2 regions of the Pseudarthrobacter sp. NPDC058196 genome follow, and region 1 is predicted to be linked to the other one. Evidence: predicted binding sites of a transcription regulator. Region 1 holds the regulator's gene; the other holds the start of a gene.
What was found. The regulator HrcA, encoded in region 1, represses chaperone genes, less so after heat shock. The targets are predictions, from matches to a motif close to TTNGCACTCGNNNNNNNCGAGTGCNAA.
Positions count from the first base shown of each region.

Region 2: groES (co-chaperone GroES) is a predicted target of HrcA. The motif match lies at 1,607-1,633, and genes of this name have one in related genera.

Region 1 covers NZ_JBHVVN010000001.1:547,944-554,457, reverse strand. The annotation lists gene ACFVVC_RS02580 (PhoH family protein) at 1-355, opposite strand, end outside; gene ACFVVC_RS02575 (GerMN domain-containing protein) at 775-1,659, shown strand; gene ACFVVC_RS02570 (16S rRNA (uracil(1498)-N(3))-methyltransferase) at 1,646-2,422, opposite strand; gene dnaJ (molecular chaperone DnaJ) at 2,425-3,552, opposite strand; gene hrcA (heat-inducible transcriptional repressor HrcA) at 3,637-4,650, opposite strand; gene ACFVVC_RS02555 (DUF3097 domain-containing protein) at 4,822-5,673, shown strand; gene ACFVVC_RS02550 (DUF4870 domain-containing protein) at 5,793-6,203, shown strand; gene hemW (radical SAM family heme chaperone HemW) at 6,206-6,514, opposite strand, start outside.
Region 2 covers NZ_JBHVVN010000015.1:85,805-92,318, forward strand. The annotation lists gene groL (chaperonin GroEL) at 1-1,076, opposite strand, end outside; gene groES (co-chaperone GroES) at 1,157-1,450, opposite strand; gene ACFVVC_RS19580 (hypothetical protein) at 1,696-2,076, opposite strand; gene ACFVVC_RS19585 (SAM-dependent methyltransferase) at 2,130-3,374, shown strand; gene ACFVVC_RS19590 (shikimate 5-dehydrogenase) at 3,402-4,232, opposite strand; gene ACFVVC_RS19595 (glycoside hydrolase family 3 N-terminal domain-containing protein) at 4,274-5,725, opposite strand; gene ACFVVC_RS19600 (glutamate--cysteine ligase) at 6,094-6,514, shown strand, end outside.

The DNA of each region.
Region 1 (6,514 bases):
TCTGCAGTGACTGGGTGCGCAGGAGCGCCACCAGTTGCTGCAGCACGGCGGGGGTGATCACCGTGCCGCGGGCCACAAGGCCACGGACCTCCTGGAGGAGCCGCATGATCCGGGGGACGTCGCTGGCCGGCCCGCTGATGGAGAGCTCGTTGCCGCGCACGTGGAAATTGACGTCCGGGAATTGGACTTCGATGAACCGCAGCGCTTCATCGTGGCTGCCAAGTGATTGAACCATCTGGTCCGAGTTCTCGAACAGGACGACTTCGGTCCTGGTGCCCGGCAGTGAGTGGGGAAACTCCCCCGGGCTGCCGTCGCCTGTGTTGAGCCGGCGCTTACCATTTGCTGATTCAGTCATGGTGCTGGCCCGCAGGCCTGTGGTCCCCTCGAAGTTCTTCAATCCAATTTTCCGTGCCGGAGGGGGTGCCCGTTGCACGGTGCTCCTCGCCCAGCGATCCTTTCATCTTACGCCAGCAGGGGGCGGCGACGGGTACGGCGGTTCGCTGCATATCCCCGCGGGCACGGCGGTTTGGTATCAACTTCATATCGGCCTCATATCGTTCCCGTTGCAGTTGGGGCGGTACGGCCACAGAACCGCTGCGCGGCCGTACCGCTGTGTAATGCTGGAAATCCAGCAACTGCTGGAACTCCAGGCCGCCAGGGGATCGGCCCGCCACGCCACGAAAGGACAAGGGCAAGACAGTGCCGGATACCTCTGTGCCCAAAAGGACAGGCCAAACGAAGGGCCGCTTGCGCCCGGCTGTCCTGGCAGGAGTCCTGGTGCTGGTTCCCATTCTGGCGGGCTGCACCGCAGAAGGCGGTCCATCGCCCACCGGCACCCTTGCTTCGGTTCCGGCGACCGGCGGGAGCATGCCGGACGCACCGTCCACGAGCGCCCCGCTGGAGACCACCCAGTCGTCCAACAAGGCGCCCGTGTACTGGATCGGCCGCAGCGGCGGCAACATCTTCCTGTACCGCGAATTCCGCGACGTCCCAGAGCAGGACAACCCGGTAACGCGGGCCTTGCGCGCCATGATGTCGGAGAAGCCGCTCGACCCCGATTTCTTCACGCCATGGCAGAACCCGGACAAGCTGGCCACCTCGATTTCAGGCAAAGACGTGATCACCGTGGACGTGTCGGCGGACGCGTTCAACAGCAACCTGGACACCGACATGGCTGCCCGCGCTATCCAGCAACTGATCTATACGGCCACCGCGGCGGCCGCGAGTTCGGGGCTGGTCGACACCAGCCAGCAGGTCCGGGTCAGGATCCTCGTGGACGGGCACACGGACTACGTCGCGTTCGGGAAGGTCCAGTTGGGCGCCCTGATGACGCGCGCCGCAGGCCTGGTGGCGCCTGTCTGGATCATCGATCCGCAGGAGAATACCGAGGTCCCGGCCGGCAGCGTGAAGATCTCCGGCCGCAGCACGTCGCCGGGAGCCAAGCTCCACTGGCAAATCCTGCAGGTTGCGGACAACGGCGGGGGCAAGACACCTTTCCTGACCGGCGAAACGACGACGGCCGCTGAACAGGGCCAGGCGGGGGCCTTCACGCTGGCCCTTAGCCTGCCTGCCGGTGACTATGAACTCCACGTGGCGCAGGCCGGATCCGGTGGAGAGCCGGACCGGAACGAGGACACGCGGTCCTTTAAGGTGCGCTAGCCCAGCGCCCCAGGATGTCGCTGGCCAGCACGACGGCGGCCGGGCCGGCAGTGGAGGACCGCAGGACGTGGTGCCCCAACAGGGCCGTCACGGCGCCGTTGTCACAGAGTCTCGTCACCTCGCGGGGACTGATGCCGCCTTCGGGCCCAACGATCAGCAGGACCTCGCGGGGCCCGATACCGGTATTCCCCTGCCATCCTTCAAGGACAGTGCGCAGGGGACGGACAGCGTCTTCGTGCAGGATGACGGCCAAGTCCGCGGCCGCCACGGCGTTGCAGAGCCCGGAAGTTTCGACGGCGTCCCGGACCTCTGGAATCCAGGCGCGGCGGGCCTGCTTGGCGGCAGCGGCAACGGCCGACTGCCATTTGGCGTGGGCCCGGGCGGCCCGGTCCCCTTTCCAGCGGACGATGGACCGTTCGGACTGCCAGGGTATGACGGCATCGATGCCCAGTTCCGTTGCTGTCTCAATGGCCAGTTCGTCCCGGTCGCCCTTGGCCAGTGCTTGTGCCAGCACCAGCCGGACCTCTGGCCTGTCTTCGGCCGCCACGGAACCGCACTCCACTTCCAGTGCGGATGACGATGCTGACGCCACCTTGCCGGTCATGCGGGCGCCGGCGCCGTCCACTATGTCCACGGCCTCCCCCGGCGACAAGCGCTTCACAGTGACTGCATGCCGGGCTTCAGGTCCCTCCAGGACGAAGACCTGACCGGGAGCCAGGCCGTCCAGCGAGCCGGGGCTGGTGAAGAATACGGGGTTGCTCACCGCTACAGGTTACCGAGCCGGTCCCGGAGCTTGGCGAACATGCCGCCGCTGGCAGCGAGCTTACCCTCGGTGATCTGTTCTCCGCGAAGCTTGGCAAGCTGGCGCAGCAGGTCCTCTTGCGCTGCGTCGAGTTTGGCGGGAGTGTCGACCTGGAGGTGGACTTTCAGGTCACCGCGACCGTAGCCCCTCAGGTGGGTGACCCCCAGCCCGCGGAGGGTAATAATCTCGCCGGACTGTGTACCGGGCTTGACGTCAATCTCCTGGCTGCCGTCGAAAGTTTCCAGGCTGACGTCCGTGCCGAGGGCGGCCGCGGTCATGGGGATGTGCAAAGTGGCGTGCAGGTCATCGCCTTCGCGCACGTAGGTGGCGTCGTTGTTGACCCGGATCTCCACATAGAGGTCGCCCGCCGGGCCACCGGCCGGGCCGGCTTCGCCCTGGCCGGAGAGCTGGATGCGGGTTCCGGTGGCAACACCGGCGGGGACCTTGATGGTCAGCGACCGGCGGCTCCGGATGCGGCCCTGGCCGCTGCATTCGTTGCAGGGATCCTTGATGACCGTGCCGAAGCCTTCGCAGGTGCCGCAGGGCGCCGCCGTCATGACCTGGCCAAGGATGGAGCGGACGGCCCGCTGGACCTGGCCGCTGCCGCCGCAGATATCGCAGCGCTCGGGGTGCGTGCCGGGGCGGCAGCATGATCCGTCGCAGGTGGGGCAGACGACGGCGGTGTCCACTTCGAGCTTTTTGTTGACGCCAAAGACGGCGTCGCGAAGGTCGATCCTGACGCTGATGAGCGCGTCCTGGCCCCTGCGCACCCGGGACGCCGGACCGGACGTGCCGCCGGCGCCGAAGAAGGTGTCGAAGATGTCCTGGAACGCGAACCCCTGGCCCGCGTAGCCGGCGCCGCCGAAGCCGTTGTCCGTTCCGTTCTCATTGCCGGTGGTGTCATAGATGCGGCGCTTCTGCGGGTCGGAGAGGACCTCGTAGGCGTGAGTGACTGCCTTGAAGCGTTCGGACGCGTCCGCTCCGGGGTTTACGTCCGGGTGGAGGGTGCGGGCCAGTTTGCGGTAGGCCTTTTTGATCTCTTCGCCCGTAGCTTCGGGGGAGACTCCAAGGACGTCATAGTGGCTGCTCAAAGTTCGTATCTCTTCCTTGTTGTACTGCGTGCAGTTGGCCCCGGTGTCCGGTCCGCCAGCCGGAGGTGCTCCGGCAACGGAGGATCAGGGCCCCAAAATCCTGGAAAGGTAGCGGGCTACGGCCCTGACGGCGGCCATGGTGGTGGGGTAGTCCATCCGTGTGGGGCCAAGGATCCCTACCTTGGCGGCGCTGTCAGGGCCGTAGCCTGTGGCCACCACGGACGCCTCAGCGAGGCCATCGTAGGGGTTCTCCCGTCCAATGCTGACGGCCACGCCGCGGTGGTCCTGGGCCATTTCGCTCAGCAGCCGCAGCATCACCACCTGCTCCTCGAGGGCTTCGAGAACCGGGCCGATGCTGAGGGGGAAGTCTACGTTGGATCGGGCCAGGTTGGCCGTTCCGGCCATGACCATCCGGTCTTCCCGGCTGCTCTGGGCCAGGACCTCCAGCCCAAGCGCCAGTGCGTGCGCGGCCTGGCGGTGAGGGTGCGGCGTGGCGGCGACGACGGCGGGCAGGGCCTGGGCGAGGCGGCTCAGTGACGTTCCGCCCAAGGCGCCGAGGAACCGGGTCCGCAACTCCGCCAGCGCCTCGTCGCCGAGGTCCTGGCCGACGTCGATCACGCGCTGCTCAACTTTGCCGCTGTTGGCAATCAGCACCACCAGTACTTTACGCGGGGCCAGCAGCACGAATTCGATGTGGCGGACCAGGGCCCTGCTCAGGTGCGGGTACTGGACCACTGCCACTTGGTTGGTCAGCTGGGACAGGAGGCGGACCGTGCGGTCCAGGACGTCGTCGAGGTCGTCCGCGCCTTCCAGGAGTGACTGGATGGCACGCCGCTCTGCTGCCGACAGGGGCTTCACCGCCGAGATTTGGTCCACAAACAGGCGGTAGCCCTTGTCCGTGGGAATACGCCCTGCGCTGGTGTGCGGGGCGGTGATCAGGCCCTCATCTTCCAGTGCCGCCATGTCATTGCGGATGGTGGCGCTGGAAACGCCGAGATGATGACGCTCCACCAGCGCCTTTGAGCCGACGGGCTCGCGGGAGTGGACGTAGTCCTCCACGATTGCCCGCAGCACTTCCAGTTTGCGTGGCTCGCTCACTCTCCACCTCCATCCAGGTCCGGGCTCGTGCCCCGTCCGGTGCCGCCCAGGGGTTAGCACTCGACATGCCTTAGTGCTAACAGTCTATTATGCCTCGCCCCGTTGTTAGCATTGGTACCGCTCCGGGCGAAACTCGGGGGGTGAGGACCTAGTGCGAGGCGGATCGAATCCATGGATTACCAGAATTGGGGCCCCCGCGGGATTTCCGCCCCTCCCCGGACCGAGCTGCCGGAGGTTCCCGTGGAGCGCGGCATGGTGCTCGAGGATGTCCAGTCCGGATGGGTTGGAGCTGTCACGCGGGTGGAGAAGTCGGGCGGAATGCATGTGGTGGCCTTGGAGGACCGGCGCGGAAAGTCGCGTTCCTTCCGGCTTGGTTTCGGGTTCCTCCTGGAGGGCCAGCCGATCCGCCTGATGCCGCCTGCGCCCGCCCGCGCTGTTGCCGGTCCCGCCGCAGGGCGGACCGCTTCCGGGTCGGTGCGGGTTGCCGGGCAGCGCGCCCAGGTGGCAAAGGCCAGCCGGATCTGGGTGGAAGGCAAGCATGACGCCGAGCTTGTGGAGAAGGTGTGGGGAGATGACCTTCGGCTGGAAGGCATCGTCGTCGAACCCCTGCACGGCATCGACGACCTCACGGCGGCCGTGGCGGCCTTCAGGCCGGGACCTGGGCGGCGGCTTGGGGTGCTCGTGGACCACCTGGTGCCCGATTCCAAGGAATCGCGGATTGCCGACGCCGTGATGGCGTCCCCAGGCGCCGCCGGAAATGTCCTTATTGTCGGCCACCCCTACGTGGACGTGTGGCAGGCTATCCGCCCATCTGTCCTGGGCATCCAGCAGTGGCCGACGATTCCCCGCGGGCAGGACTGGAAGACCGGCATCTTGAAAGCCTTCGGCTGGCCGCACTCCACGAAGGAAGATATTGGCCTGGGGTGGCAAAAACTCCTCGGTGCCGTGCGCTCGTACGCCGACCTGGAAGCATCGCTGCTGGGACGGGTTGAGGAAGTGATCGATTTCCTCACCGTGCCCTGAGGGCTGCTCCTGCCCCGCGACCCAGTATTCTGGATACTGCGATGCCTTGTTTTTGGCAGCGTTGCACCGACCCCTCATTAGTCATCAGCACCACTTGCACCCCAGAAGGAAAACAGACTGTGGCAGAAAACGCACGTGATCACAGGGATGGCCAAGGCCGTTCCGAGTACCATGGCGTCCCCGCCAATGCGCTCCCGCTCACGGCCAGCGAAGACCGCCAATGGGCCACGCTGGCCCACTTCGGCGGGATCCTGGGGTGCGTTCCTTCCCTGCTGATCTACCTGATCTTCAGGGACCGGGGACCATTCACCGCGCAGGAATCGAAGGAAGCGCTGAACTTCAGCCTGCCGCCCACCATCGCCGCGGTCCTGGCCAACATCCTGGTGTTCATTCCCTATGTGGGCAACATCTTCGCTGTCATCGCCACGCTGATCTGGGTTGCGCTGACCTGCTTCTCGGTGGCCGCAGGGATCCACGTCAACCGGGGCCAGCCGCACCGCTACCCGTACAACCTGCGTTGGCTTAAGTAGCGCTAGTCGGGAAGGATCCTGCGGACCACGGCGTCCGCCAGGAGCCGGCCCTTCAGGGTGAGGACCAGCCGTCCGTGGAACGCCGCGGCCGGTTCCACCAGGCCGTCCGCGATCAAGCCCGCCACTTCATGGCGGCCCAAAGTGCTGAGCGTCGAGACATCGAGCCCTGACTGCAGCCGCGCCTCCAGCATCACCCGCTCCAGCCTCCTGGTGTCCGAATCCAGGGTTTCCCGGCCCGCAGCCGGCGAAAGGCCCTGCGAGAGCCGGTTGGCATAGGCCACGGGGTGCTTGACGTTCCACCAGCGCACCCC
Region 2 (6,514 bases), on a different contig from region 1:
CGGTCCCAGTCGGAGTCGGTGCGGGTCAGCTCGGCGCGCAACTGGGCGACGCGGGCCGCAACGTCTTCGGCCGAGCCGGCGCCGTCGACGATGGTGGTGTTGTCCTTGGTGACGGTGATGCGGCGGGCGGTGCCGAGCACCTCCAGGCCGACGGTGTCCAGGCTCAGGCCCAGTTCCGGGGAGACAACCTGTGCGCCGGTGAGGGTGGCGATGTCCTGGAGCATGGCTTTGCGGCGGTCACCGAAGCCCGGTGCCTTGACGGCAACGACGTTCAGGGTGCCGCGGATGCGGTTGACGATCAGCGTGGACAGTGCCTCGCCGTCGACGTCCTCGGCGATGATGAACAGCGGCTTGGAGCTCTGCAGCGCCTTTTCCAGCAGCGGGAGGAATTCCTGGATGGAGGAGATCTTGCCCTGGTTGATCAGGATCAGGGCGTCCTCGAGGACAGCTTCCTGGCGTTCTGCGTCGGTGACGAAGTACGGGGACAGGTAGCCCTTGTCGAACTGCATGCCCTCGGTGAGGACCAGTTCGGTCTGGGTGGTGGAGGACTCTTCGATGGTGATGACGCCATCCTTGCCCACCTTGCCGAAGGCCTCGGCGAGGAGTTCGCCGATTTCGTCGCTCTGCGCCGAGATGGCGGCAACGTTGGCAACCTGGGTGCCCTCGACGGGGCGCGCGTTTTCCAGCAGGCGGGCGGCGACGGCTTCAACCGAAACCTCGATGCCGCGCTTGATCTGGCCGGGGGCAGCGCCGGCGGCAACGTTGCGCAGGCCTTCCTTGACCAGGGCCTGTGCCAGGACGGTGGCGGTGGTGGTGCCGTCGCCGGCAACGTCGTTGGTCTTGGTGGCGACTTCCTTGGCCAGCTGGGCGCCAAGGTTCTCGTAGGGGTCGTCCAGTTCGACTTCGCGGGCGATGGTGACGCCGTCGTTCGTAATGGTGGGGGCGCCCCACTTCTTGTCCAGGACGACGTTGCGGCCGCGGGGGCCGAGCGTCACCTTGACGGTGTTGGCGAGCTTATCAATGCCGGCCTCGAGGGCCCGGCGGGCAGCGTCGTCAAACGCAAGCTGCTTTGCCATGGTTTTGTCCTTTCAAAGACAGAAACCCCGCACTGCCGGCCAGCGTAAGCGTGGCCGGCGGCACGGGGATCCGAAAAATGTTACTTAACGACGATCGCCAGGACGTCGCGGGCGGACAGCACGAGGTACTCGGTGCCACCGGTCTTGACTTCGGTTCCGCCGTACTTGGAGTAGATGACGACGTCGCCAACGGCTACGTCGACGGGAACGCGGTTGCCATCTTCGAAGCGGCCGGGGCCAACTGCAACAACTTCGCCTTCCTGCGGCTTCTCCTGTGCGGAGTCCGGGATGACCAGGCCGGAAGCCGTGGTCTGCTCGGCTTCGAGCGGGCGGACAACAATACGATCCTCAAGAGGCTTAATAGAGACCGACACTCGGACCTCTCCTTTTCGTCAGCAAATTCGTGGACTGGAAAGCTTTCCGCCGTGGCTGGCAAACCGTCGTCGCGGTGCCGGCAGCAGCCTGGCTGGCAGCTCTTCATGTGTTAGCACCCTCCGGGGGAGAGTGCTAATTGAAACTCTATGTAAGGGTTAGCACTCGGTCAAGGCGAGTGCCAGTTTTTCGTCATCGGCGTATTCGGTGTCGCACCGTTTCGGGCCCGCACCGGACGCAGGAAGCCTCAGCGGCCCAGATCGTCGAAGTCCACGTCCTCGCCGCCGTCGGCATCGCTGCCACCCTGCTTCCGGCCCCGGAACAGCACCCAGCCCGCAGCGGCCGCGGCGAGCAGCGCGGCAACGAGGAAGAAGATGCTTCCTGCCCGCGCGCCGTCGTACAGGCCACGGATATCGCGGGCTTCCTGCGTGTTGTCAGAGATGTCGTTGCCGCCCACCGAGTAGACGGTGGCGTTGAACGTGTCCAGGACAAAGATGATCACCAGGAGCGCGATGCACACCACTGCCACCACTGCGGCGGCGATCAGGACCGGGCGGGCAAACCGGGCAGGACCCCGCTCCTTGGGTTCGTGGTCGCCGGCGTCCCCGGGGGCTGCGGTTTCATCCATGGTGTCCACACTATCGGCAACCCGGCATGAGCTCCTCCACTAGGCTGGAACCCATGGCTCACGCTCCCCAGGACCAGATTGCACCGCTGCTGACCCCCGAAGGGTGGGAGCTGCTGGCCTCCCTGGGCCCCTACCGGGACGAGGATTCCTTCGAGCTCAACTCCGCGCTCCGGAAAGCCGGCCATCCTGCCGGACTGGTCTCCGCGGTCCTGACCCAGTCGCGGCTGCGCACCAAGGCCGAGGCGAAGTTCGGGGAGTTCGCCCGCCAGATGCTGTTCACCCAGGCAGGGCTGGAGCAGGCCACCCGCCTGAACGTCGCGGCGCACCATGCGCAGCGCTTCGCCGCCGCCGGGATCAGCCACGTGGCGGACCTCGGCTGCGGCCTCGGCGCCGATTCCCTGGCCCTGGCATCCCTTGACCTCAACGTCACAGCCGTCGAAATGGACGAGACCACCGCCGCGTGCGCCACGGTGAACCTGATCCCCTTCCCCAATGCCACCGTGGTGCACGCGGACGCGGCAACGGTTCCACTGGACGGGGTCGACGGCGTGTGGCTGGATCCTGCCCGGCGGGTCACCTCCACGTCCGGCACCAAACGGATCTGGGACCCTGAGGCGTTCTCACCGCCGTTGTCCTTCGTTGAATCGCTCGCGGCGTCGGGGAAGGCGGTGGGCGTGAAGATGGGGCCCGGCATGCCGCACGAATCCGTGCCGGCCGGCTGCGAAGCGCAGTGGGTGTCGGTCGCCGGAGACGTCACCGAGGTCACCCTGTGGTTCAACGCCGTCAGCCGGCCCGGGGTGCGCCGCGCCGCCCTGGTCCTTGGTCCAGAGGGTGCGGCCGAACTGACCAGCGGCAACGATTTCGGTGCAGGTCCCACGGCCCCGGTGGGACCGGCGGAGGGCTACCTGTACGAACCCGACGGCGCCGTGATCCGGGCCGGACTGGTGGCCGATGTCGCGCTGGAACTCGGCGGCCACCTGGTTGATGAGCACATCGCTTACATCTGCGCCCCGGAACTCCTGGCCACGCCGTTCGCCCGCGCCTACAAAGTACTGGAGGTGATGCCCTACAACGTCAAGGCGCTCAAAGCCTGGGTAAAGCAGGAGGGCATCACCGTGCTGGACATCAAGAAGCGGGGCACGGCGGTCACCCCGGAAGAACTGCGCAAGCAGCTGCTGCCGGGCGGAAAAGCGGCCGGCAAGAAGGGCGCCGGCAAGGCCGCCACCCTGGTCCTGACCCGGATTGGCGAGGACCGGGTGGCCATCGTGGTGGAACCCGTCCAAGCCGGCATGCCCTAGGCGCGCCGCCGGAAGGCCGCCGCGCCGCTACTGGGCGCGCATGAACTCCTCGGCGGCCCGCACCTGCTCCGCAGTGGGCCGCACCCCGGTGTACAGGACAAACTGCTCGAGCGCCTGGATGGTGGCCACCTCGGCACCGGTGATGACCGGCTTGCCGGCCGCACGGGCGGCCCGGATCAGCGGCGTCTCGGCGGGCAAGGCCACCACGTCGAACACCAGGCGGGCCGCTTCGATGGCCTCCGCCGGGAACGACACGGTGTCCGCTTCCGTCCCGCCGGCCATACTCCCTGCCATACCCATGGGCGTGACGTTGATGATGAGGTCGGCCGTGCCGCCGTCGAGCGCTGCCCGCCACTGGAAGCCGTACTGGTCCGCGAGCGCCCGCCCGGAGGCCTCGTTCCGGGACACGACTGTGACGTTGGTGAAGCCGGCGTCCCGCAAGGCCGCCACCGTGGCCTTCGCCATCCCGCCGGATCCCTGCACCACCACGGAGTAGCCGGTGGGGACGCCGTTGCGGGCCAGCAGCTGCTCAATGGCCGTGTAGTCGGTGTTGTACGCCTTGAGGTGGCCATCAGTGTTCACGATCGTGTTCACGGAGTCGATGGCCTTGGCGGAAGGGTCCATCTCGTCCACCAGGGCGATGACGTCTTCCTTGTAGGGCATGGAGATGGCACAGCCCCGGATGCCCAGGCCACGGACACCGGCGATGGCCTGTTCAAGGTTGGTGGGCGCGAACGCCTTGTAGATCCAGTTCAGGTCCAGTTGCCCGTACAGGTGGTTGTGGAACCGGGTCCCGTTGTTGCTGGGACGGGCGGAGAGCGAGATGCAGAGGGTCATGTCTTTATTCAGAATGGGCACCCGACCATTAAACGCGCTCCCCCGCCGCTCCCGCTCGCAGGTCAGGGGCTGCAGCCGGTTCCGGCCGGATAGGGCCCGACGGCGGCAGGCAGCTTTCCGGGCGCTGTCGCCTTCCCTGCCAGGACGGCGGCAAGGGCGTCGAAGGCGGTGTCGCTGCGGCCGTAGAGCGCCAGTTTGATCGGCGCGTTGGATTCCTGCAGTGGCCAGGGCGCGTCCAGGGTTACCGCGATGTCGCCACCTGCCGGTTTGCCGCCGAAACCGATGATGTTGACCACGGGCCCGGAGCCCACTGCCAGGCCGGCACGGGCGGCAGCGGCTTCGAAGCGTTCGCGGTCCCCCGGGCCACCACCCTCGACCCGTACCGATCCCGGCACCAGGGGTCCGTGGCAGGGGCCGGAGAGGACTGTCACGGCGGACGCCGAGACCTTGGCTGACAACGCTGCGCCGCTCCCGGCCGGAGCACCTGCACCAGGTGTCCCTGCGGGGGCCGCTGTCCGTGCGTGCCACATCATCATGGTGGCAACCCGCCGGGCGGCGTCATCGAGCCGCGCGGCGGGGAGGGTTCCGGCGGCCAGTGCCTGGAGGATGGCAGCATGCGCCTGCTCCACGTCCTCGGGCATCAGCAGCAGGTCGGCGCCCGCGGCCAGGGCCTTCACGGCGGCCGCGCCGGCCGGATACTGCTTTTCCACGGCGCCCATGTTGAGGGCGTCCGTCACTGCTACACCCTGGAAGCCAAGGTTCCGCAGCGCCGCGTAGCTTGGCGCGGAGAGCGATGCCGGCACACCGGGTTCCAGCGCGGGCACGGCAATGTGCCCGGTCATGACGATCGGCAAGCCGGCGGCCACGGCGGCCTGGAACGGTTTCCAGTCCCTGCCCCGAAGCTCGTCGACGGTGGCAGGCTGGACGGGGAGGTTGAGGTGGGAATCGGTTGTCACCGAGCCGTGCCCCGGGAAGTGCTTGACGGTGGGGAGGATGCCTGCGTCCAGCATGCCCCGGGAGAATGCCACGCCCTGCGACGCCGCCACGGCCGGATCGGCGGACATGGACCGCGCCCCGATGGTGGGGTCCGTGGGGCCGATGGTCACATCCGTGTCGGGCGCGAAATCGAGGTCGAACCCCAACGGCAGCAGCTCGGCGGCCAGCGCCTTGCCGGCCTGGCGGGTCAGGTCTTCGCTGCCCGCGGCGCCGTAGCTCATGGGCACCGGCCATTCGGTCAGCGGGGCGCCCAGGCGTGCCACTGCGCCGCCTTCCTGGTCCACGCCGATGATCCCGGGCCATGGCCGGCCGTCCGCGGCCACAGCCTGACGCAGCCGCTGGTTCACGGCCCCCATCGCGGCCACGTCCACCTTCCCCTGGGGGCCGCGCGGGACGTTGTCGCCCATGATGATGGACCCGGCCAGGTGCAGGCGCTGGATGAGCGCCGCCTGGGCTTCCACCTGGTTGCCCTTGAAGAACGGGAGCAGGACCTGGCCGGCCTTTCCCTCCGGCGACATGGCCGCCACAGCGGCCGCGGCGGCGTCCTGGTCCCGCTGCTCCGGTCCCCACCCCAGGGGCCGGGAACCTGCGTCAGGCGAGGGTGCAGCGGAAGGCGCTGCCGGCGTCGTACTTTCCGCGGCGGACGCGCTGGGCGCAGGTGCCGGGGACGACGGCGGAACGGCGCTTGGCGAGGCGGTGCAGGAGCCCAGGGCAACGGCTGACAAAGCGAGGATGAGGGGAAAGTATTTGGCGGGACTGTGACGCAGCGGGAACGAGGCCATCAGTACGATGCTACCCCTGGACTAGACTTGGACCATCCGTTCGCCTGCCGGCTGCAGCCTGTGAGCGGCACCAGCCAGCGGCAAACCGGACAGTAAGGAAACGTGTGAAGATCGACTTCGCGTCATCGAGGCAGTCAACCCTCGGTGTTGAGTGGGAGCTCGCTTTGGTGGACGGGAAGACGGGCGAGCTCGCCTCCGTCGCCAACCAGGTGCTCCGCGGCGTGGCCTCCCGGCACCCGGAACTCAACGAAGACGACGAACACCCGCACATCAAGCAGGAACTCCTGCTCAACACCGTGGAACTGGTCACCGGGATCTGCGAGACAGCCGCCGAAGCCAAAGAGGACCTCAGCCGGTCGGTGGCCGCTGTCCGCGAAATCACCGATCCCATGGGCGTGGAGCTGTTCTGCGCGGGCAGCCACCCGTTCAGCCCGCCCCAGCTGCAGCCGGTCACGGACAAGGCGCGCTACGCCAAGCTGATCGACCGGACCCAGTGGTGGGGACGGCAGATGGTCATTTACGGCG